DNA from 4 places in the Rhizobium sp. AN5 genome. Region 4 is predicted to be linked to each of the others. Evidence: predicted binding sites of a transcription regulator. Region 4 holds the regulator's gene; each other region holds the start of a gene.

Region 1 (2,204 bases), 1.0 Mb from region 4:
CGTATGAAATTCAAAGCAAGGCGGCGACTTTGCCCGACGGGATCACTCGTCGTCAACCACCCGCAACTTGGCCGTTCCCGCCCTGTTCTCCGCAAAGCGTCGCGCCTGCTCGATTTCGCTATGGGAGGTCTCTTTTTCCGTCGGCGAAAAATCGAGGCCCTCGATTTTCTGGCCACGCGCCAGCACCTTGTCGGAGGAGATCAGCATCATGTCGACATCTTTCTGCGCCAGCCCGAAATGGGCTTGCAGCTTGCGCGTCCGGTCGTCCAGCCGCCGCACGTCATCCATGAGAAGCGCGACTTCACCCTGAATGAGATGCGCCTGCTCGCGCATGCGCTGGTCCTTCAGCACCGACTGGATAACCTGCACCGACAGCATCAAAAGCGATGGCGAGACAATAACGACACGGGCGCGATGGGCACGCTGCACCAGATATTCGAAATGCTGGTGAATGTCGGCAAAGATCGATTCCGACGGCACGAAAATGAAGGCCGTATCCTGCGTTTCGCCGCGTATCAGATATTTCTCCGCCACGTCGCGAATATGCACTTCCATATCGCGGCGGAACTGCTGGGTCGCAGCCCGTTTGCCCTCGGGCGTTTCATCCGCCTTCAGCGCATTCCACGCCTCCAGCGGAAACTTGGCGTCGATGACGAGGGACGGCGCGTTGTTCGGCATCATGATGATGCAGTCCGGTCGGTAGCCATTCGAAAGTGTAGGCTGAAGCTGAAAGGCCCCGGCGGGAAGCGCATCGGCGATCAGCGCTTCCATGCGCGCCTGTCCGAAAGCGCCGCGCGTCTGCTTGTTGGAGAGGATCGCCTGAAGCCCCACCACGTCCTTTGCCAGATCCTGAATATTGCCCTGCGCGGCATCGATAACCGCAAGCCGCTCCTGCAGGCGGCTTAGATTCTCGTGCGTCGACCGGGTCTGCTCGGTTAGCGTTTCACCCAGCCGCTGCGACATGCCGTCGAGGCGCTGGTTGATCGTCTGGCCCATCTCGCTCTGGCGTGTACCGAGTGTCTCGGCCATCGCCGCGATCCGGCCGTGCAGTTCCGACTGGGTTTTCAACAGATCGGAAATTTCACCATCGGCTTCCGCTTTTTTCCCACGACTTTTCGTGACCATCCAGAAAGCGGAAAGGCCGAAAACGAGAGCCGCAAGAAGCCCGCCGAAGCTGATGTCGACGGAGCCGGCCCGCAAGGCGGGATCGAGGAGAAAAGAGAAATCGATGCTCATGGCTAAATCTACCAGATTTCCAGTGATTCGTAAGATCAAAACAAGAACATTCATGCGGCGGAATTGAGTCGGGCAAAACCGGACGAAGGTCCCATTTCGACCGCGTATTTTTTATTTCCTCCGCGCAAGAGATACGTTATGGGAAGCCATGACTATCAAACCGCTTATCATTTTGCCCGATCCCGTGCTGCGCCAGCAATCAAGGCCCATCGAACAGGTGGATGCCGAAGTGTTGCGCCTTGCCGACGATATGCTCGAAACCATGTATGATGCGCCGGGTATCGGCCTTGCCGCCATTCAGGTGGGCGTGCCGCGCCGCATGCTGGTGATCGACGTTTCGCGCGAGGACGAGGAGAAAAAGCCGGTCGTCTTCATCAATCCGGAAATCCTCAAAGTGTCGGACGACGTCTCGGCCTATGAGGAAGGGTGTCTCTCCATTCCCGATTATTATGCCGAGGTGGAGCGTCCCGCATCCCTGACGGTGCGATATGTCGATCGTGACGGCAAGCAGCAGACGGTCGATGCGGACGGACTTCTGGCGACGTGTTTGCAGCATGAGATAGACCACCTGAACGGCATTCTGTTCATCGACCATATTTCGCGCCTGAAGCGAGAAATGGTCATCAAGAAATTCACCAAAGCAGCCCGCGCTAAGGTCTGATTCGTCTTAAATATGTAGACGGAACGACATAGAGGGCAGGGGGCGATATGGCTCTTCGCATCATTTTCATGGGTACGCCGGAATTTTCCGTTCCGACGTTGCGTGCGCTGGTGGAGGCTGGTCTCGAGGTCGTCGCCGCTTATACGCAGCCGCCGCGTCCAGGCGGTCGCCGTGGCCTCGATCTGCAGAAATCGCCGGTGCATCAGGCGGCCGAACTGCTGGGTCTGCCCGTGCTGACGCCGGTGAATTTCAAGGCCGAGGAAGACCGGCAGCAATTCAGGGAATTCAACGCCGATGTCGCTGTTGT
Region 2 (2,204 bases), 500 kb from region 4:
CCATGCCGGCATTGGTGAACATCAGCGTCGGATCGTTGCGCGGCACCAGCGGGCTGGAGGGCACAATCTCGTGTCCGTTCTTCTTGAAGTAGTCGAGAAAGGTCGACCGAATTTCATTCACACCGCTCATGCCCACACACCGCTCACAGCTGGAGTCCATCACCGCCATCCCGAATGATGGCTATCTTGCAAAATCAAAGGCTTTTATCGTCCGCATCCTGCCCTGTCCAGCCATTGAGGCGCACCAAGGCGTCTAGGCAAAGAAAAAGGGCCGCGCGAGGAAAATCGCACGACCCTTTTGATCCATACCGGCTTATGCCGGCAAAGCCACCGAACGCGAACGCCCGGACCTTCGAATGCATCAGCCCTCGTCGGGACCGTCGTCGCTTTCGCCTGCTTCCGGGCCGCCATTCTGCAGGAACCGGTCGGCTATCAGACCGGCGTTCTGGCGCAGCGCCAGTTCGATCTCGTTTGCCATTTCCGGATTGTCGCGCAGGAAGGTCTTGGCATTTTCACGCCCCTGCCCCAGACGCTGGCTGTTATAGGAGAACCATGCACCGGATTTCTCGACGATACCGGCTTTCACGCCGAGATCGACAAGCTCGCCGGTCTTGGAAACGCCTTCGCCATACATGATGTCGAATTCCACCTGCTTGAAAGGCGGTGCCATCTTGTTCTTGACGACCTTGACGCGGGTCTGGTTGCCGACAACCTCTTCACGCTCCTTGACGGCGCCGATACGGCGAATGTCGAGACGCACCGAGGCGTAGAATTTCAGCGCATTACCGCCCGTCGTCGTTTCCGGCGAACCGAACATGACGCCGATCTTCATGCGGATCTGGTTGATGAAGATCACCATGCACTTCGACTTGGAGATCGAGGCGGTCAGCTTGCGCAGCGCCTGGCTCATCAGACGTGCCTGAAGGCCCGGCAGGCTGTCACCCATCTCGCCTTCGATTTCGGCACGCGGCGTCAGCGCCGCAACCGAGTCCACCACCAGAATGTCGACGGCACCGGAGCGCACCAGCGTATCGGTGATTTCCAGCGCCTGCTCGCCCGTATCCGGCTGCGAGATCAGAAGGTTCTGCAAATCCACACCGAGCTTGCGGGCATAGACCGGATCGAGCGCGTGCTCGGCATCCACGAAGGCGCAGATGCCGCCCTTCTTCTGGGCTTCCGCGATTGTCTGCAACGCAAGCGTTGTCTTACCGGAGCTTTCCGGGCCGTAAATCTCAACGATACGCCCCTTCGGCAGGCCGCCGATACCGAGCGCTATATCCAGGCTGAGAGAACCCGTCGAAATGGTCTCTACTTCAACCACGTTTTCATTGGAACCGAGCTTCATGATCGATCCCTTGCCGAACGACCGTTCGATCTGGGAGAGCGCCGCTTCCAGTGCCTTGCTTTTATCCACCGATTTATCCTCTACGAGACGCAAAGAATTTTGTGCCATCCGATCCACCTTTAGGTTATTGAAGCCGCACAGGCAATGAAGCAGTATGGAAATAGGATGTACTCTATTTGTTCTCATATCGCAAGGCGCAGCCAGCATATTGAAAACAAATAGCGATAAGTGGTTTGTTCTGCTTTCGTTTTTCCGTGTCCGACCTATCGCTGCGGACCGGATGTGAAGGGGAACAAACACAAGATTGGGACGAATCGTCCACCTTTTCCATCCGCGAAAGAGGGAAACACAAGCGTGAAGAAAATACTCGTTCTGGGCGGCGCGCATATAGACAGGCGCGGCATGATCGAGACTGAAACGGCGCCCGGCGCCAGCAATCCTGGCTCATGGATGGAAGAGGCTGGCGGCGGCGGTTTCAACGCGGCGCGCAATCTTTCCCGGCTCGGTTTTGCCGTCCGTATCATCGCGCCGCGCGGTGGCGACGTGACAGGCGAAGCGGTGGCGGAGGCAGCAAGGCAGGCGGGCGTGGAAGATACGCCCTTCGTTTTCCTCGATCGCCGCACGCCAAGCTACACCGCCATTCTGGAGCGCGACGGCAATCTTGTCATCGCACTTGCGGATATGGACCTTTACAAGCTGTTTTCGCCGCGCCGCCTCAAAGTTCGCGCGGTGCGTGACGCGATTACCGCGAGCGACCTTCTGCTTTGCGATGCTAATCTGCCGGAGGATACGTTGAAGGCGCTCGGTCTCATTGCCCGCGCCTGCCAAAAGCCGCTCGCGGCCATCGCCATTTCGCCCG
Region 3 (2,204 bases), 1.1 Mb from region 4:
CCGGCCGTCTTGTAGTCATGGAAAGAATAGTCGACACCGTTGGCTTCCAGCCAGCTTCTGGCCTTTTTCATCGTGTCGCAGTTCTTGATGCCGTAAATGGTGACCGTCATGTTGCGTGCCCCTTTGTCTTGAACTTCCGGCATAACAAATAATGCGCCGTATTCAACCCGCAGCCTGCAGCACGGGATTCAAGCCATGCAAAAATGCAGTGTCTGACATCCAAACGAGCGCGAGCAAAGCTGCATGGCTTCCCTGCTACATCATGAGTTGTAGCAGAGGCCAAAAATGCCCATTATCTGGGCATCAAAGATGGAGAGAAAAATGCGTCAGGTTGCAAAGACATCGCGTAACTTCTTTGGCGAAACTTTCGCCGTTCTCGGTGCCGCACTTTCGGTTTCGGCCGCTGTTCGCGCGCATCGCAAGCCGGCCCGCGCCGACCTCGAAGCGCTTGGCATCGACGGCAAGGCTTTCGACAAGGTTCAGCTCTAAGCTGATTATCGTTTGCGGCGAGGCGACATCGCCTCGCTCGTGCGTATATGTTGGCGGGCCTTAGCGTTCCGCCTGCTTTCGGTTCGGCCGTTTTCTCGGACCGATCAGTTTATCCGGTAAATGCAGCTGGCTTTCGAGCGGCTCATAACGATCTGCTTTTGCGGAGAGTGCGAAGCGTCCTAGGGACTCATGTCGCGTTTCGCCATTATGGCTGAAAACAAGCTCGAAATTACCCGCAAGCCAGCTATAGGGTTTTCCCGCCGGCATCGGCTCTATCTTCCCGCAGCCATAAATCATCGTGATATGCGGCGTGAAAGATGGTGCCGCGATATAGGGAAGGTTCGCCTGTCGAAGCGCTCGCTGCAGCAGCTTCACCAGAGCGTTGATCTCCGGCAGATCACCACCGTTTCGCAGTACCAGACTGTTGCGATTGCCGAAAAGCGCGCTTCCGTCCAGGGTGACTGGAACAGGCCGCGCGCTTACCGCACCCATTGCCGCCTTCAGCCTGCTTGTCAGTCCGTGAGGGATTGTCTCGAAACATCCCAAACACAGCAGGGTTATGTGCAGAAGCTCGGCGGGATATGCCTCGCGGGTTGTCCGACCCATGGCATGATGCGACGCATCGACAAAAATTCTTTCCGCCAATTGCCGTGGTGGCTTCAGCAGTAGCAGGAGCTTGTTTCGAAAGCGCGGATTGATGCGTCGTATTTTCTGCGGCTCCAGCCCATCAAAACAAAGCTGCCTTAAGGCTCTTTCGTCCGCCAACTCGCACTCCATGACGATGCTCCACAGCCTTATACCAAGGCCGGAAACCTATCATTGCGCGGTGATAAAATAAAGAACAAAAGAGGAACAAAAGGCGGAATTACTCCGCCTTCGTTTATTCCCACTCGATCGTGCCGGGCGGCTTGCTCGTCACGTCATAGACGACACGGTTGATGCCGCGGACTTCGTTGATGATGCGGGTCGCGGCACGGCCGAGGAAATTCATGTCGTAGGGGTAGAAATCCGCCGTCATGCCATCCACGGAGGTCACGGCGCGGAGCGCACAGACGAAGTCATAGGTGCGGTAGTCACCCATGACGCCCACGGTCTGCACCGGCAGGAGCACTGCGAAGGCCTGCCAGATGGTATCGTAAAGACCCGCCTTGCGGATTTCGTCGAGATAGATCGCATCTGCCTTGCGCAGAATATCGAGCTTCTCGCGGGTGATCGCACCGGGGCAGCGGATCGCCAGACCCGGGCCGGGGAAGGGATGGCGGCCGATGAAGCTTTCCGGCAGGCCGAGTTCACGGCCAAGCGCACGCACCTCGTCCTTGAAGAGTTCGCGCAGAGGCTCCACCAGCTGCATGTTCATGCGCTCGGGAAGGCCGCCGACATTGTGGTGGCTCTTGATGGTGACGGAAGGACCGCCTGAGAAGGAAACGCTCTCGATGACGTCAGGGTAAAGCGTGCCCTGCGCCAGGAAATTCGGAGCACCCTTGCCGTCTGCTGCGATCTTGGCAGCTTCCGCCTCGAAGACCTCGATGAACAAACGGCCGATGGTCTTGCGCTTCACTTCCGGGTCGGAGACGCCCGAAAGCTGGCCCAGGAACATGTCTGCGGCATCCACATGCACCAGCGGAATATTGTAATGGTCGCGGAACATGCCGACGACCTGCTCGCTTTCGCCAAGCCGCATCAGGCCGTGATCAACGTAAACGCAGGTTAGCTGG
Region 4 (2,204 bases):
AAGCGTTCATGGAATATCGAAAATTATCCATGGCTCCCATAAACGCCGTTGATGAATGGTGATGTGGGGTCGCTGAGAGCGCGCCTCGCGATAAGTCACCCTTTGGTGATGACTAGAAACTGACTGCGCAGCACGACAGAACTACGTTGCTAAAAAACAGCGGATGGGATCACTTCGACAATTACAGAGAGCAGCCCATTCGCCACCACGCCTGTAGCTAGACCGAAGCATCTGTATGGAGCAGGAGCTCAGTTTAGAAAGGGCAACGCGCATAGGCTGAATGGTGCATATCCTCGTGCACCCGCAAAAGCACGCCACGTTTGGAAACAGCCAAAACTATTATAGGCGCCATCTTCACGATGACGCCTATTGTAAAGTGAATACATTCGGTTCGATAAGATCAATGGTAGCGGCGGATCAGCCCCACCAGCTTGCCCTGAATTTTCACCCGGTCCGGCCCGAAGATACGGGTCTCATAGGCTGGGTTTGCCGCCTCGAGCGCAATGGAGGCTCCCTTGCGGCGGAAGCGCTTCAGCGTGGCTTCCTCGTCATCCACCAGAGCCACAACGATATCCCCGGGATTGGCGGTGTTGCCGTTGCGGATGATGACTGTGTCGCCGTCGAAAATGCCGGCCTCGATCATCGAATCACCCTTGACCTCAAGAGCGTAATGTTCGCCCGTGCCAAGCATGTCCACTGGCACGGCCACATCATGGGTGTTGTTCTGGATGGCGGAAATCGGCACGCCCGCAGCGATGCGGCCCATGACCGGCACGGTGACAGCCCCGCCCAGATCGTTGGCCGGCGTCTTGGGGGCGGGGGCCGGTTCCGGCGTCTTGGGCTTGCCAAGGCTGCCTTCGATAACGCTTGGCGAAAAGCCGCGCTGCGGCCTTGCGCCCGGCGTATAAGCCTCGGGCAGCTTGATGACTTCCAGCGCCCGAGCCCTATTCGGTAGCCGACGAATGAACCCGCGCTCTTCGAGAGCGGTTATCAGGCGGTGGATGCCGGATTTCGAAGCAAGATCGAGTGCGTCCTTCATTTCATCGAAGGAGGGCGGCACGCCGGACTCTTTCATTCGTTCATGAATGAAGAGAAGCAATTCCTGCTGTTTGCGCGTGAGCATGAGGAAAACACCCTTTAGAATCGTAGTGGAAGTCGCGAAACAAATACAGAACGAACACTATATGTTCCATATGTGTTCTGCAATCCCCTAAAATTTCGTGAAGGTGGCATCTGTTGCTGTGATGATTTGCCTCACAGCACGCAATTGTGCTTTTGTGCGGTCGAAACCGTCCCGGCATGCTCCGGGCGGAAGGCCAGCAGGATACATGTCATGACGAAACCCTATAGCGTTGACCATCTCGTTTTGCCCGTGGAAGTCATAGGCGTCGCCGTGAAGCGCCTCGTCAGTCTTGGCTTTACGGTTGCGCCGGAGGCTCTGCATCCTTTCGGCACCGAAAATGCCTGCGTATTTTTCGCCGATGGCACGTATCTGGAGCCGCTCTCAATTGCTGATCCGGCTAAATATAATGCCTCGATAGAGAGGGGTGATGTGTTCACGGGCAGGGATGTGGCCTTCCGGCAACGGGACGGGCAGGAGGGTTTTTCGGCTCTTGTCGCCAGGACCGAAGACGCCTTGATTGACCATGAGCGGTTTCGGGCAGCCGGCCTTTCGGCGGGCGATGTTTTCGAGTTTTCGCGGCCTGTTCGGATGCCGGATGGCTCGCAAGGCGAGGCGGCGTTCCGGCTGGCTTTTGCGGCAAGCGGGGCGGCCGCGGATTTCTTTTTGTTCAGTTGTCAGCGGCTTCAAGCCCTGCCGGGCGATCGCACCATGCTGGAGCGCCACGCCAATGGTGTCACCGGCCTCAGTGAAATCGTCCTGTTTTCTGGCGGCGATGCGAAGGTGGCGGGCCTGATCGAGACGGTGTTTGGCTGTGAAGGCAAACTGTCTCCGGGCGGTGATATGGTTTTCGCAACCGGCAACGCCAGCATCAGATTGACCGGAAAACCGCCTTTCAGCGGGCAGGCCCTGAATGCTCAGGATGGCAACGAAGGCGGATTGCGCGGCGCGGGCATCGTCTTTTCGTCACACGATCTTGCCGTGACAGAAGCGGTGCTTGCTGCTAATGGCGTGTCCTGCGCAAAAGCGGACGGCCGTCTGGTGGTGCCCGTAGCACCCGGTCAGGGTGTTGCCTTCGCCTTCG

The links. Region 4 encodes LexA, which represses DNA repair genes until DNA is damaged. Its sites were predicted from a motif close to TGTTCNNNNTGTGTTCNG; they were not measured.
Region 1: the regulator LexA is predicted to act here: its motif matches at 1,268-1,285, upstream of CRP02_RS12825 (DNA recombination protein RmuC).
Region 2: the regulator LexA is predicted to act here: its motif matches at 1,512-1,529, upstream of recA (recombinase RecA).
Region 3: the regulator LexA is predicted to act here: its motif matches at 1,327-1,344, upstream of CRP02_RS12400 (2'-5' RNA ligase family protein).

What each region holds. Positions count from the first base shown of each region.
Region 1 covers NZ_OCMJ01000004.1:115,390-117,593, forward strand. The annotation lists gene CRP02_RS12825 (DNA recombination protein RmuC) at 43-1,236, opposite strand; gene def (peptide deformylase) at 1,385-1,897, shown strand; gene fmt (methionyl-tRNA formyltransferase) at 1,945-2,204, shown strand, end outside.
Region 2 covers NZ_OCMJ01000004.1:1,641,706-1,643,909, forward strand. The annotation lists gene alaS (alanine--tRNA ligase) at 1-130, opposite strand, end outside; gene recA (recombinase RecA) at 362-1,453, opposite strand; gene CRP02_RS20655 (carbohydrate kinase family protein) at 1,700-2,204, shown strand, end outside.
Region 3 covers NZ_OCMJ01000004.1:29,923-32,126, forward strand. The annotation lists gene CRP02_RS12390 (ArsC family reductase) at 1-110, opposite strand, end outside; gene CRP02_RS27515 (hypothetical protein) at 322-489, shown strand; gene CRP02_RS12400 (2'-5' RNA ligase family protein) at 550-1,266, opposite strand; gene guaA (glutamine-hydrolyzing GMP synthase) at 1,370-2,204, opposite strand, start outside.
Region 4 covers NZ_OCMJ01000004.1:1,138,461-1,140,664, forward strand. The annotation lists gene lexA (transcriptional repressor LexA) at 401-1,123, opposite strand; gene CRP02_RS18015 (VOC family protein) at 1,334-2,204, shown strand, end outside.